2 regions of the Arthrobacter sp. D5-1 genome follow, and region 2 is predicted to be linked to the other one. Evidence: riboswitches for the same ligand, from Rfam matches in the RefSeq annotation. Region 2 holds a riboswitch; the other holds the start of a gene.
What was found. Region 2 has a riboswitch for cyclic di-AMP ahead of AYX22_RS05725 (M23 family metallopeptidase). Riboswitches for the same ligand answer to the same signal wherever they lie in the genome.
Positions count from the first base shown of each region.

Region 1 (5,101 bases), 270 kb from region 2:
ACGCCGGTCATCTTGAAGATGGCATGTGGCGCATCCCGGACTACTCGGACGTGACGGTCATTTCGGTAAAGGACGACGACGGCGGGCACCTCCTCACGCTGACCCTTTAGTACCGCCGGGTTAGGACTGTTCCAAGCGATAAACCGGGCGTAGGCTGTGGGCATGTCTGCGATGCCGGAGGCGTACGGTGCTGCACTGGAGCGGGCCATGGTCCATGCCGGTGACTGGCTTGCGTCGGTCCCAACACGTCCTGTCCGCCCGTCCTCCGATGCCGATCAGGTAGCCAACAGCATGACGTCGCGGCTGCCGGACGAGGCCACCGATGCTGCGGAGGTAGTTGATGAGCTCGCCGCTCTGGCTGAGCCCGGCTTGATGGCGATCCAGTCCGGACGGTTCTTTGGGTGGGTCATGGGCGGAACCCTTCCCGCTGCCATGGCTGCGGATTGGCTCGTTTCGGCGTGGGACCAGAACACGGGGCTTCGGTTCGCTACGCCGGCGGCTGCTGCCATCGAGGAATCTGCCGCCGCGTGGTTGCTGGACCTTCTCCACCTTCCTTCGAGTGCCGACGTCGGATTCACCACCGGCGCCACCACCGCCAACTTCGTGGGGTTGGCAGCGGGCCGCCAATATCTGATGGACGAGGCGGGTTGGGACCTTGAGGCGCTGGGGCTGACAGGCGCCCCACGCATCACCACCTTTGCGGGCAGGGAGCGGCACGCCGCAGTGGACCTGGCTTTGCGGTATCTCGGATTGGGTGCCTGCGTGCCCGTAGATGCCGACGAGGAAGGACGGATTCTCCCCGACGCACTTGCCGAGGCCATGGACCAGCAACCAGGACTGTCACTGGTCTGTCTGCAAGCGGGCAACCTGCATTCCGGCGCCTTTGATCCCATGGAGGAAGCCATTGCGGTGGCCCACGATCGCGGCGCATGGGTGCACGTGGATGGTGCTTTTGGTTTATGGGCCGCCGTTAGCCCGACGCTGCGGGCCCGGCTGGCGGGAGTAGAGGAAGCAGATTCCTGGGCCACGGATGCCCACAAGACGCTGAATGTTCCTTACGACTGCGGCTTGGCCATCGTTGCGAGGCCGGAAGCCTTGAGGCGTGCTTTCAGTGTTCACACAAGTTACCTCATTGCTACGGATGCCGGCCCGGGAGATCCTTTCGAGAAAGTGCCTGAGATGTCCCGCCGTGCCCGGGGCATCCCTGTGTGGGCGGCGCTGAGGCAACTGGGCCGTAACGGGGTGATCTCCATGGTGGAGCGGCTCGCTGCAAACGCCCGCGCGTTGGCTGAGGGGCTCGCCGCGATTCCGGGAGTCGAGGTGCTCAACGACGTCGTCTTCACGCAGGTATCGGTGAGCTTCGGCAGTGATGACCGCACACACCGTGTCACGCAACGGCTGATGGCCGAGGGCGCGGTGTGGATGTCCGGGTCCTCCTGGCGTGGCCGTGAAATCCTCAGGATTTCGGTGAGTAACTGGACCACGGATGCAGGGGATGTTGCTGCGTCCATCGCGGCGGTGCGCAGCGCGTTGGAAGCCGAACCGGAGTCTGTGTAACGCGAAAACCGCGCCGGTTCCCGCCATCCGCTCCAGTCTGTACTGGTGCGGGCGGCGGCAACCGGCGCGGTAATCAAGCAGTCTGGCTTAGTACCAGTTGTTGGCCAAGTGGAAGCCCAGGGCGGCCGACGGGGATCCGTAGCGTTCCTTGATGTAGTTCAAGCCCCACTTGATTTGGGTCTGGTAGTTGGTCTGCCAATCAGCGCCCGCGGTTGCCATCTTGCTAGCCGGCAGCGACTGGACAATGCCGTAAGCACCGCTGGAAGCGTTGGTGGCGGTCGTCCTCCAGTTGGATTCCTTCTCCCACAGGGTGTTCAGCGCAGTCATTTCGCTGGCGCTCCAGCCGTAGTTGCCAAGGATGCTGGCAGCGTAGGCTTTGGCAGCGGCGGGATCGTCCACGGCCTTGGGGGCGGCAGCAGCAGCTGCAGCTTCGGCAGCGGCGGCGGCAGCAGCGGCGTCGGCGGCCTGCTTGGCTGCAGCATCAGCGGCGGCCTTTTCAGCGGCGGCCTGGTCGGCAGCGGCCTTCTCGGCGGCGGCCTTTTCAGCGGCGGCCTGGTCCGCCGCGGCCTTCTCGGCTGCGGCTTTGTCCACGGCTGCCCTGTCAGCGGCGCCCTTTGCAGCGGCTGCATCCAAGGAAGCGGAGATTTCAGCTGTCTTGTTGTTGCTGACCTGGGCATTCGCCTGGGTCTCTGCAACGCGGCTTACCTCGGGAAGGGTCAGGGCGGCGTTGGCAGCAGTACCGAGCGATGCAACGCCCAGCGCAGCAGCTACAACACCGGCAACAACCGACATGCGGTGGCCGGACTTGCCCTGGCGGGCAGCGTTCTTGAGGACAGCCTGCGACTTGGTCAACGGTGCGTTGTGCTCATCGCGGTGACGCGCGGAAGGGCGCGTCTGATCATTAAATTCAGACATGTGTGATTACCTCTCAGCGCCTGCGGAGTTAGCTGTCGGGTTCGGATGAGGTCATCCGGCCGCGCATCACGCTGCGGCTTCACCCCAAGGGTCCGGCATAAATGCCTGGTCCCGGAGACTCTGGGTCCCCCGTCTCTGCCTCGGAGTAAGTACGGACTCCGGGAAGTGGCAGAGCTCGGCGCATCCCGGATGTGGGCCAGTTGGGGCGACCCACCCTTTCGACGGTACAGGAGGAATTCGTAGAAGTCACATTTAGGTAACAGAGATCACGACGACGGTGAGTCGCCTTGCTGGGTTCGTAACTTCTGTTCGGTGGCGACCGCGGGGAATCGAAGGGTGAATTCCGTGCGCCCTGGACGGGACGCCACGTGCACGCTGCCGCCGTGAGCTTCCACGATGGATTCAACGATCGACAGACCCAGCCCCGACGTGCCCTCGGACCCCGATCTCGCAGCGTCGGCGCGGGCAAAACGGGAGAAGATCCGGCCCTGGAAATCCTCTGGAATGCCGGGCCCGTTGTCCGTTACGGTCACCACTGGGCTGCCGTCGGCGGAGAGCATCACGCTCGTGACCACCGTGGTGCCGGCATCGGTGTGTTTACGGGCGTTGGAGAGAAGATTGGCCAGGACCTGGTGCAGTTGCGTAACGTCGCCGCGGACCGTGACGGGTTCATCCGGGAGTTGGAGTTGCCAAATCTGGTCCGGTGCCATGATTTTCTCGTCGCTGACAGTTTCAATCACCAACTGGGTGAGGTCCACGTCCGTGATCTTGAGCGCCTGGCCTTCGTCCAGCCTGGCAAGCAGCAGCAGATCCTCCACCAGGGTGGTCATCCGTTCGGACTGGCTCCGGACGCGTGCCAGCGACTTTCGGCCGTCATCGGTGAAGTTCTCGGTCATGCTCAACAGTTCGGTGTAACCGCGGATGGCCGTAAGCGGCGTTCGAAGTTCGTGCGACGCGTCCGCGACGAACTGGCGCACCTTGGTTTCGCTTTCCTGGCGGGCTTCCAAAGCACTGGAGACGTTGTTCAGCATCTGGTTGAGGGCATGGCCAACGCTGCCGACTTCGGTTCCGGGATGGGCGGCCGACGGCGGGACCCGCACCGCAAGTGCCACCTCACCGGCGTCGAGAGGGAGGCGGGAAACTTTGGTGGCTACCTCGGAGAGCTGCTCCAATGGACGCATGGTCCGCCGGATGATTACCGTTCCCGCGAGGCCGATCACAGCCAGTCCGCCGAGCGACACCAGAACCATGGTCCACACCAGCGAGGCCTCGGCGCTTTGCTTGTCCGCGAGAGGCAGTCCCGTCACGATCACGTCGCCGGCAGTTTCGACGGCCACGAGCCGGTAATCCCCATAGGAGAGCGATCGGTCCACAGGCCGGTTGTCCCGGGGCAACGACAGCAGAATCTGTTTGTCGTCCGCCGTGAGTTCGGCCCGCTTGCCGGAGGCCTCAATAACGCCTGGATTGATCACGGTTGTTCCATCGATCCGTGCGTTCAGCGTTCCAGCGGCCTGGCCGCGCGCTTCCAGCGGGTCCGGCCTTCCGGAGGGGGAGGACGGAAAGTTCGACGGCGGCCTGCCGAAGCTGGTCGCGCGGCTTGACGCCTGCTCCAACTGCCGGTCGAGCTGCTTGTTGAACACCATGTCCATGGAGGCGTAGCTGACCACTCCCACGGCAGCGCAAATGGCGACCAGCAAGGCCATGGCGACCAGGACCAGTCGGGTACGCAGGTGCCACGCGGAGGGGCTGAGCCAACTGCGGTGTGACTTTTTGGCCACTCCTGAAGGGGTGCTCAACGCCTAGTCCGCAGGCTTGATGACATAGCCGGCGCCGCGGATGGTGTGGATCATTGGAGGGTGGTTTGCTTCGATCTTCTTGCGCAGGTAGGAAATGTAGAGCTCCACGATGTTGGCTTGTCCACCGAAGTCGTAGTCCCACACACGGTCCAGGATCTGTGCTTTGCTGACCACTCGTTTAGGGTTCTCCATGAGGTAGCGCAAAAGCTCAAACTGGGTGGCGGTAAGCGGAATGTCCTCGCCGGCCCGGGTGACTTCACGGGTGTCCACGTTCAGGGTAAGGTCACCCACCACCAGTTCGGCAGTGTCCATGGCGGCCACGCCGGAACGCTGGACCAGGCGGTGCAGTCGCAGGAGGACTTCCTCCATGCTGAAGGGTTTGGTGACATAGTCGTCGCCGCCGGCAGCCAGCCCGACGATGCGGTCCTGCACGGCGTCCTTGGCTGTGAGGAAAAGCGCGGGAACTTCCGGGGCAAACGCACGGATGCGGTTGAGGACTTCCACACCGTCGAATCCGGGAAGCATGACGTCCAGTACGAGGACATCGGGCCGGAATTCTTTGGAAAGCTTCACGGCCCCAGGGCCGTCGCCGGCAACAGCAACTGACCACCCGGCCATTCGAAGCCCCATGCTCATGAGCTCAGCGAGGCTGGGCTCGTCATCCACCACCAGGGCACGGATAGGGGAGCCGTCCGGGTGGGAGAGTTGGGGAAGGTTGTTGGTCATGGAGTGCGAGGAGGCCATGGGACAACTCTCCGATCTGCTGGTTAGCCCGCGCTTTGCCGGTCCTGTGAGAACGCTGTGAAGTCAACACTAGCGACGTGGAAGTGCGG
Region 1 is NZ_CP014571.1:957,142-962,242, forward strand. Features, by position in the region: gene AYX22_RS04500 (HAD-IA family hydrolase) at 1-110, shown strand, start outside; gene AYX22_RS04505 (aminotransferase class V-fold PLP-dependent enzyme) at 163-1,557, shown strand; gene AYX22_RS04510 (hypothetical protein) at 1,645-2,472, opposite strand; cyclic di-AMP (ydaO/yuaA leader) riboswitch at 2,476-2,663, opposite strand; gene AYX22_RS04515 (HAMP domain-containing sensor histidine kinase) at 2,739-4,268, opposite strand; gene AYX22_RS04520 (response regulator transcription factor) at 4,272-5,012, opposite strand.
Region 1: it holds a riboswitch for cyclic di-AMP, as region 2 does, so the genes downstream of both, AYX22_RS04510 (hypothetical protein) here and AYX22_RS05725 (M23 family metallopeptidase) in region 2, are expected to answer to the same signal.

Region 2 (5,101 bases):
ATCCAGCATTCAGAACGAGTGTGCGCATGCACGTACCTCTTCACGGCCGCACCCGTCAGGGGCACGAGGGCCGGCTGCCCTCTGCTTGTACGGGCTGTGGATCGACAAGATAAGGGTAAGCACTCATATGCCGTATCAACGAATTTTTCCGTCGTTTCCCGTGCAGTGTCGCCAAGAGTTCATGCGAGGTTAAGAGGCGTGGAGCCGAATCCGTCCCTTAAAAGCAGAACACCCCGCCGGCCTGAGCCTGCGGGGTGTTGCTGTCAAAACCAAAGGCTGGATCAGCCGTTCACGCGGATGAAAACCGGGCCGGAGCCTACGTTGACGCTGAACAGTGCCGTGGTGGATCCGTTCCATCCACCGTGGACTGCCTGGCCGTTGCCGACGTATACAGCGATGTGGGCCTGTCCGGCCAGACCGCCGTTGGCGTAGTAGGCGAGGTCGCCCGGCTTCGCTTCCGCTGCGCTGACCGTGCGGCCGAGGGAGAGGTAGCCGGCCGGCCAGTCGTGGAAGTTGATGCCAACAGCTGCCAGGGAGTTGGTTACCAGCATGGTGCAGTCCTGGGTGACGCCGAGCTGCGCATAGGCGGCAGCGGCAATTGCAGCACCCAGGCCACTTGCAGCGGCCGGAGCCTTTGCCTCAGGAGCCGCGGTGTTGACGGCCAACGTGGCGTTGCCGGCAGTTGCCGTGCTTTCTACTGCCTTCGTGGTTTCTGCCTTCGCAGGAGCCTTCTTCTCTACGGGGGCCGGAGCCTGCACCGTGGTGACCACGGGGCGCTCGTAGGAGATGGCAACGGTGGAGTCCGCAGCGATGGTGGCCTGGACTACCGACTGGACGTCAAGGGTGGACGTCGCGGTGGACTCACGGTCCACGGTGGTGTCGGCCGCGTTGGCAGCAACACTGCCGGTCAGGACCAGGCCTGAAGCTGCGGCAATAACAGCCGCCTGGCGGCCGACGCCGCCGGCGTTTTCACTGACGGCCTTGGCGATCACGGCAAGCGAGCTGGTCCTGGGGGCCTCAGCGCGATGCCGTGCAACCTTGGATGCACTGGTCATGGTTTTCTCTTTTCGTATCCGCGTGCAGTTGGGGTACACGCGGCTCATTGGCGCGCCAGCACTTGGGGGCATGCTGGCGAACCCCGAACCGGATTGTTTCTAGCGGAGGGTAAAGAAGGAGGATGTGCCAGTGGAGGCAGCCGAGTGCAGGAGCGTGCCCTGTCCCGGGTTCAATGCGCTGATCATCATGCCGTTGCCAACGTAGATGCCTACGTGTGCTCCGCCGTTCTGCATGACCAGGTCACCGGGGACAGGAGTGCTGGTGGGCTTCATGGCCGTCCAGGCGTTGACGCGCGGGATGCTGATGCCGGCCTGGGCGTAGACCCACTGGGTGAAGCCGGAGCAGTCCCATCCGTTGGGCGTGGTGCCGCCCCAAACGTAAGGGTGGCCGATTCCGGTGTAGGCGATCGCGGCGAGGCCGGAAGCGGCGGCGCTGGAAGCAGCATCCTTGGCTTCGGACGACTTCGCAGTCACGGCGCCTGCGGTGGCCTGGTTGCCGTTGGCCGCGGTGCGCTGGGTGGTCTGCGAAGCGCGCTGCACAACCTTGGGAGCTTCCTTGGTGGCCACTACGGGGCTCTCGAAGGAAACGGTGGCGGTGGGCTCTGCGGTGACTACCGCAGTGGTGACCATCTGCTGGGTGCTGGAGGCTTCCGACTTGGAAACGTCGGTGTCCGCTGCCTGGGCCGGCAAACCGACACTGAGGACGAGGCCTGAGGCTGCTGCCAGGACGACGGCCTGGCGGCCAACGGTACCGGCGTTGGATGAAACAGCCTTGGAAAGCGTGTTCAAGGGGTTCGTACGAACCGATTCGGCGCGGTGGCGCGCAGGGGTAGTGCGTGATGACACGAAGGTAGCCTCTCCCAATGCCTGCGAGGTGAGCTGTCGGATTCGGATGGGAGTCATCCGGCCACGCTGCTTCAAGGAAGCTTTGCGACTTAACCCCAAGGCCTTCTTGCGAAGACCAGAAGTGGTTCCCCCGCCCCTGCCAGACGATTTATGCGAACGGACCTCGAGTGGTGGCAGAGCTAGGCAATCCACTCAAGTGCACCGGCCCCCTAAAAAGCCGATGCGCTTTGTACGGTACAACAGTTGAACGCGAATGTCACATTCAGGTCACGGGTGTGTCACGAATGCGAGAGACAACCATCAACTGGACTTAGAGCCAGCCCATGGGGTCAACAACTTCACCGTTGACCTGTACTTCGAAGTGGAGGTGGCAGCCGGTGGAGGCGCCCGTGGTGCCGCTCAGCGCTACAGTGTCGCCGCGGCTGACCGTCTGGCCTACTTTGACGGTGAAGGACGACAAGTGGTTGTACGTGGTCTCAAGGCCGTTGCCGTGGTCCACCACCACGCGGTTGCCTCCGCCGTACTCGTGCCATCCGGCAAAGGTGACCTTGCCACTGGCCGCAGCATGGACGGCCGTGCCGCACTGGGCCACGAAGTCCTGGCCGCGGTGGAAGTCACCGGCACCACCTGTGAGGGGGCTGATGCGGTAGCCGAACGGGGAAGCCGTGGTCAGGGTGTCCAGGGGGCTGGCCATGGTGCCCGTGGACGAGGCACGCTGGATGCTGTCGGCGGACTGCGCACTGAGCAGCTGCTTCAGCTTGCCGTCGGGGTCGGCGGCGGTAGCTACCGCAGCACGGCTGAAGTCGATCTTGGCTGATGCAGCGGCGGAAACCTCGGGCTGGCTGCCCCCGGTGACGGCCAGGGCCGACTCGGTCTGACCGGATTCCGAGGTTGCCATGACCGGGCTGGTGGCCGGCAGACCGACAGTCAGGGCAAGTCCGGTGGCGGCAAGCGCAACTCCGGCCTTTTGCCCTACACCACTGGCTGCGGCGAAATCGGCAACCTGGCGCAACGGGCTCTTACGGCGACGCACCTGGCGTTCGGTGTCGCGTGGCCGGATCTCCGATACGACGCGGGCTGGCCGCAGCTCAGCAGCGGGGCCGGACGCGCGGCGGCGGCCCCTGACGTTCTGCGTTGTCAAACTCTATTCCTCTCTAAAAAGCCTGCGAAGTTAGCTGTCGGATTCGGGTCAGAGAGTTCAAAGACCCGGTCCGCACGAAGCGCTCACGGCACACAGGTATCCCAAGAGGGACTTGCGTAATGGGCACTTCTGCTGCGGACTTCACCCCAAGGCTGCTTCTTTAGACAGCCGCTTGTGGTTCCCCCGCCTCTGCCAGTGGTGGATGGCACACCTGTTCCGCTGGCAGAGCTCGGCTCCGGAACAGGTAACGCTTTGGTATCAGCGCTAGTAGATAACTATAGGCGATTAAGGCTCGCAGTAATAAATTCGTTATCAACAGGAACAGGCGTGGCGCGGCTGCCCCTTATCACTATTCCTGAAAAACTGCAGGTCACACGCGCGCTTGGAGCTCAAAAGTGAGATATGACACCGGGTGAAGGGAAGGGGGCCTCAGCCGACGGAGACGAAGACGTGCGCCGCCACCTCGGGCGGAAGTTCCAGTGCACCCTCAATGCCGGGGACCCGGACGGAAATGTACTCGCCTACACGCTCCAGCGAGACGGCCGCGCCGGGGCGGATACCACCCTCATCCAGCTGGGTAAGGAGTTCAGGCTCAACCTGGATGGGCTCCGCAAGGCGGGTAACTGCCACGCGGGAATCCGGTGCATAGCCGTCCATGGCCTGCAGGAGGTTGACGTCGAGGCGGGGGAACGGCTGGCTGGCAAGGCCACCGAGGGCTTCAAGGCCCGGGATGGGGTTGCCATATGGGGATTCGGTGGGGTGCTCCAGGAGTTCGTACAGCCGGCGCTCCACGCGCTCGCTCATCACGTGTTCCCAGCGGCAGGCTTCGTCATGGACATAGGCCCAGTCCAAGCCAATGACATCAGCCAGGAGACGCTCGGCGAGGCGGTGCTTTCGCATCACCTCGGTGGCGCGTTTCCGCCCCGCTTCGGTCAGTTCCAGGTGACGGTCATTGGAAACAATCACCAAGCCATCGCGCTCCATGCGTCCGATGGTCTGGGAAACAGTGGGTCCGGAGTGCCGCAGCCGCTCGGCGATGCGGGCCCTGAGAGCCACAATGTTCTCTTCTTCAAGCTCCAAAATGGTCCGAAGATACATCTCAGTGGTATCGATCAGATCCGTCATCCAGCTCAGCTCTCCTCGAACGCAGTTCCTTGCGTAATCTCCACCGTACCGCGTCCCTTGCCGGGTGGGCGGTGTAGACCGCCGCCCCATGAACGCCAACCACCAGCCTAGCTTATTTGGAATTACTCTGGATAATCCCGGTCGCATATGGTGGGCCTGCGTTCCACGTGGCGGACTATGACGGCCACAGGTTCCTGCCTCCGCGCCGGGTCAGGCAGAATTGGGGTGTCGAAGGGGCAGCTGATGCCACCTGCCACGACCCATCTCTAGCCGATACCCATTGGAGCCACACGTGAGCGACAACAGCATCACCATTCCCGCCGATCTGCTGCCCAAGGACGGACGCTTCGGCGCAGGACCGTCCAAGGTCCGTCCGGAACAGATCGAGGCCCTGTCTGCCGCGTCGTCCACCATCCTTGGCACGTCCCACCGCCAAGCTCCGGTCAAGAACCTTGTAGGTTCGGTCCGGGAGGGCCTCAGCCAGTTCTTCCGTGCACCCGAAGGATACGAAGTTGTCCTCGGCGTCGGCGGTTCCACGGCATTCTGGGATGTCGCCGCATTCGCCCTGGTAGAGAAGAAAGCACAGCACCTCTCCTTCGGTGAATTCGGTTCCAAATTCGCTGCTGCCACCAACAAGGCGCCGTTCCTTGATGCTTCCTCCATCATCAAGTCCGAAGCCGGCACCCGCCCGGTGGCACAGGCCGAAGCCGGCGTTGACGTCTACGCCTGGCCCCAGAATGAAACGTCAACCGGCGTGGCCGCCCCCGTCAAGCGCGTCGAGGGGGCTGACGAAGGCGCCCTCGTCCTGGTGGACGCCACGTCTGCTGCCGGCGGGCTGGATGTCGACGTCTCAGAGTCTGACGTCTACTACTTCGCACCGCAGAAGAACTTCGCCTCCGATGGTGGTCTCTGGCTGGGCCTCTTCTCCCCCGCC
Region 2 is NZ_CP014571.1:1,222,210-1,227,310, reverse strand. Features, by position in the region: gene AYX22_RS05740 (HNH endonuclease) at 1-28, opposite strand, end outside; gene AYX22_RS05735 (NlpC/P60 family protein) at 282-1,055, opposite strand; gene AYX22_RS05730 (C40 family peptidase) at 1,155-1,901, opposite strand; cyclic di-AMP (ydaO/yuaA leader) riboswitch at 1,906-2,087, opposite strand; gene AYX22_RS05725 (M23 family metallopeptidase) at 2,212-3,042, opposite strand; cyclic di-AMP (ydaO/yuaA leader) riboswitch at 3,047-3,287, opposite strand; gene AYX22_RS05720 (metal-dependent transcriptional regulator) at 3,472-4,167, opposite strand; gene serC (phosphoserine transaminase) at 4,460-5,101, shown strand, end outside.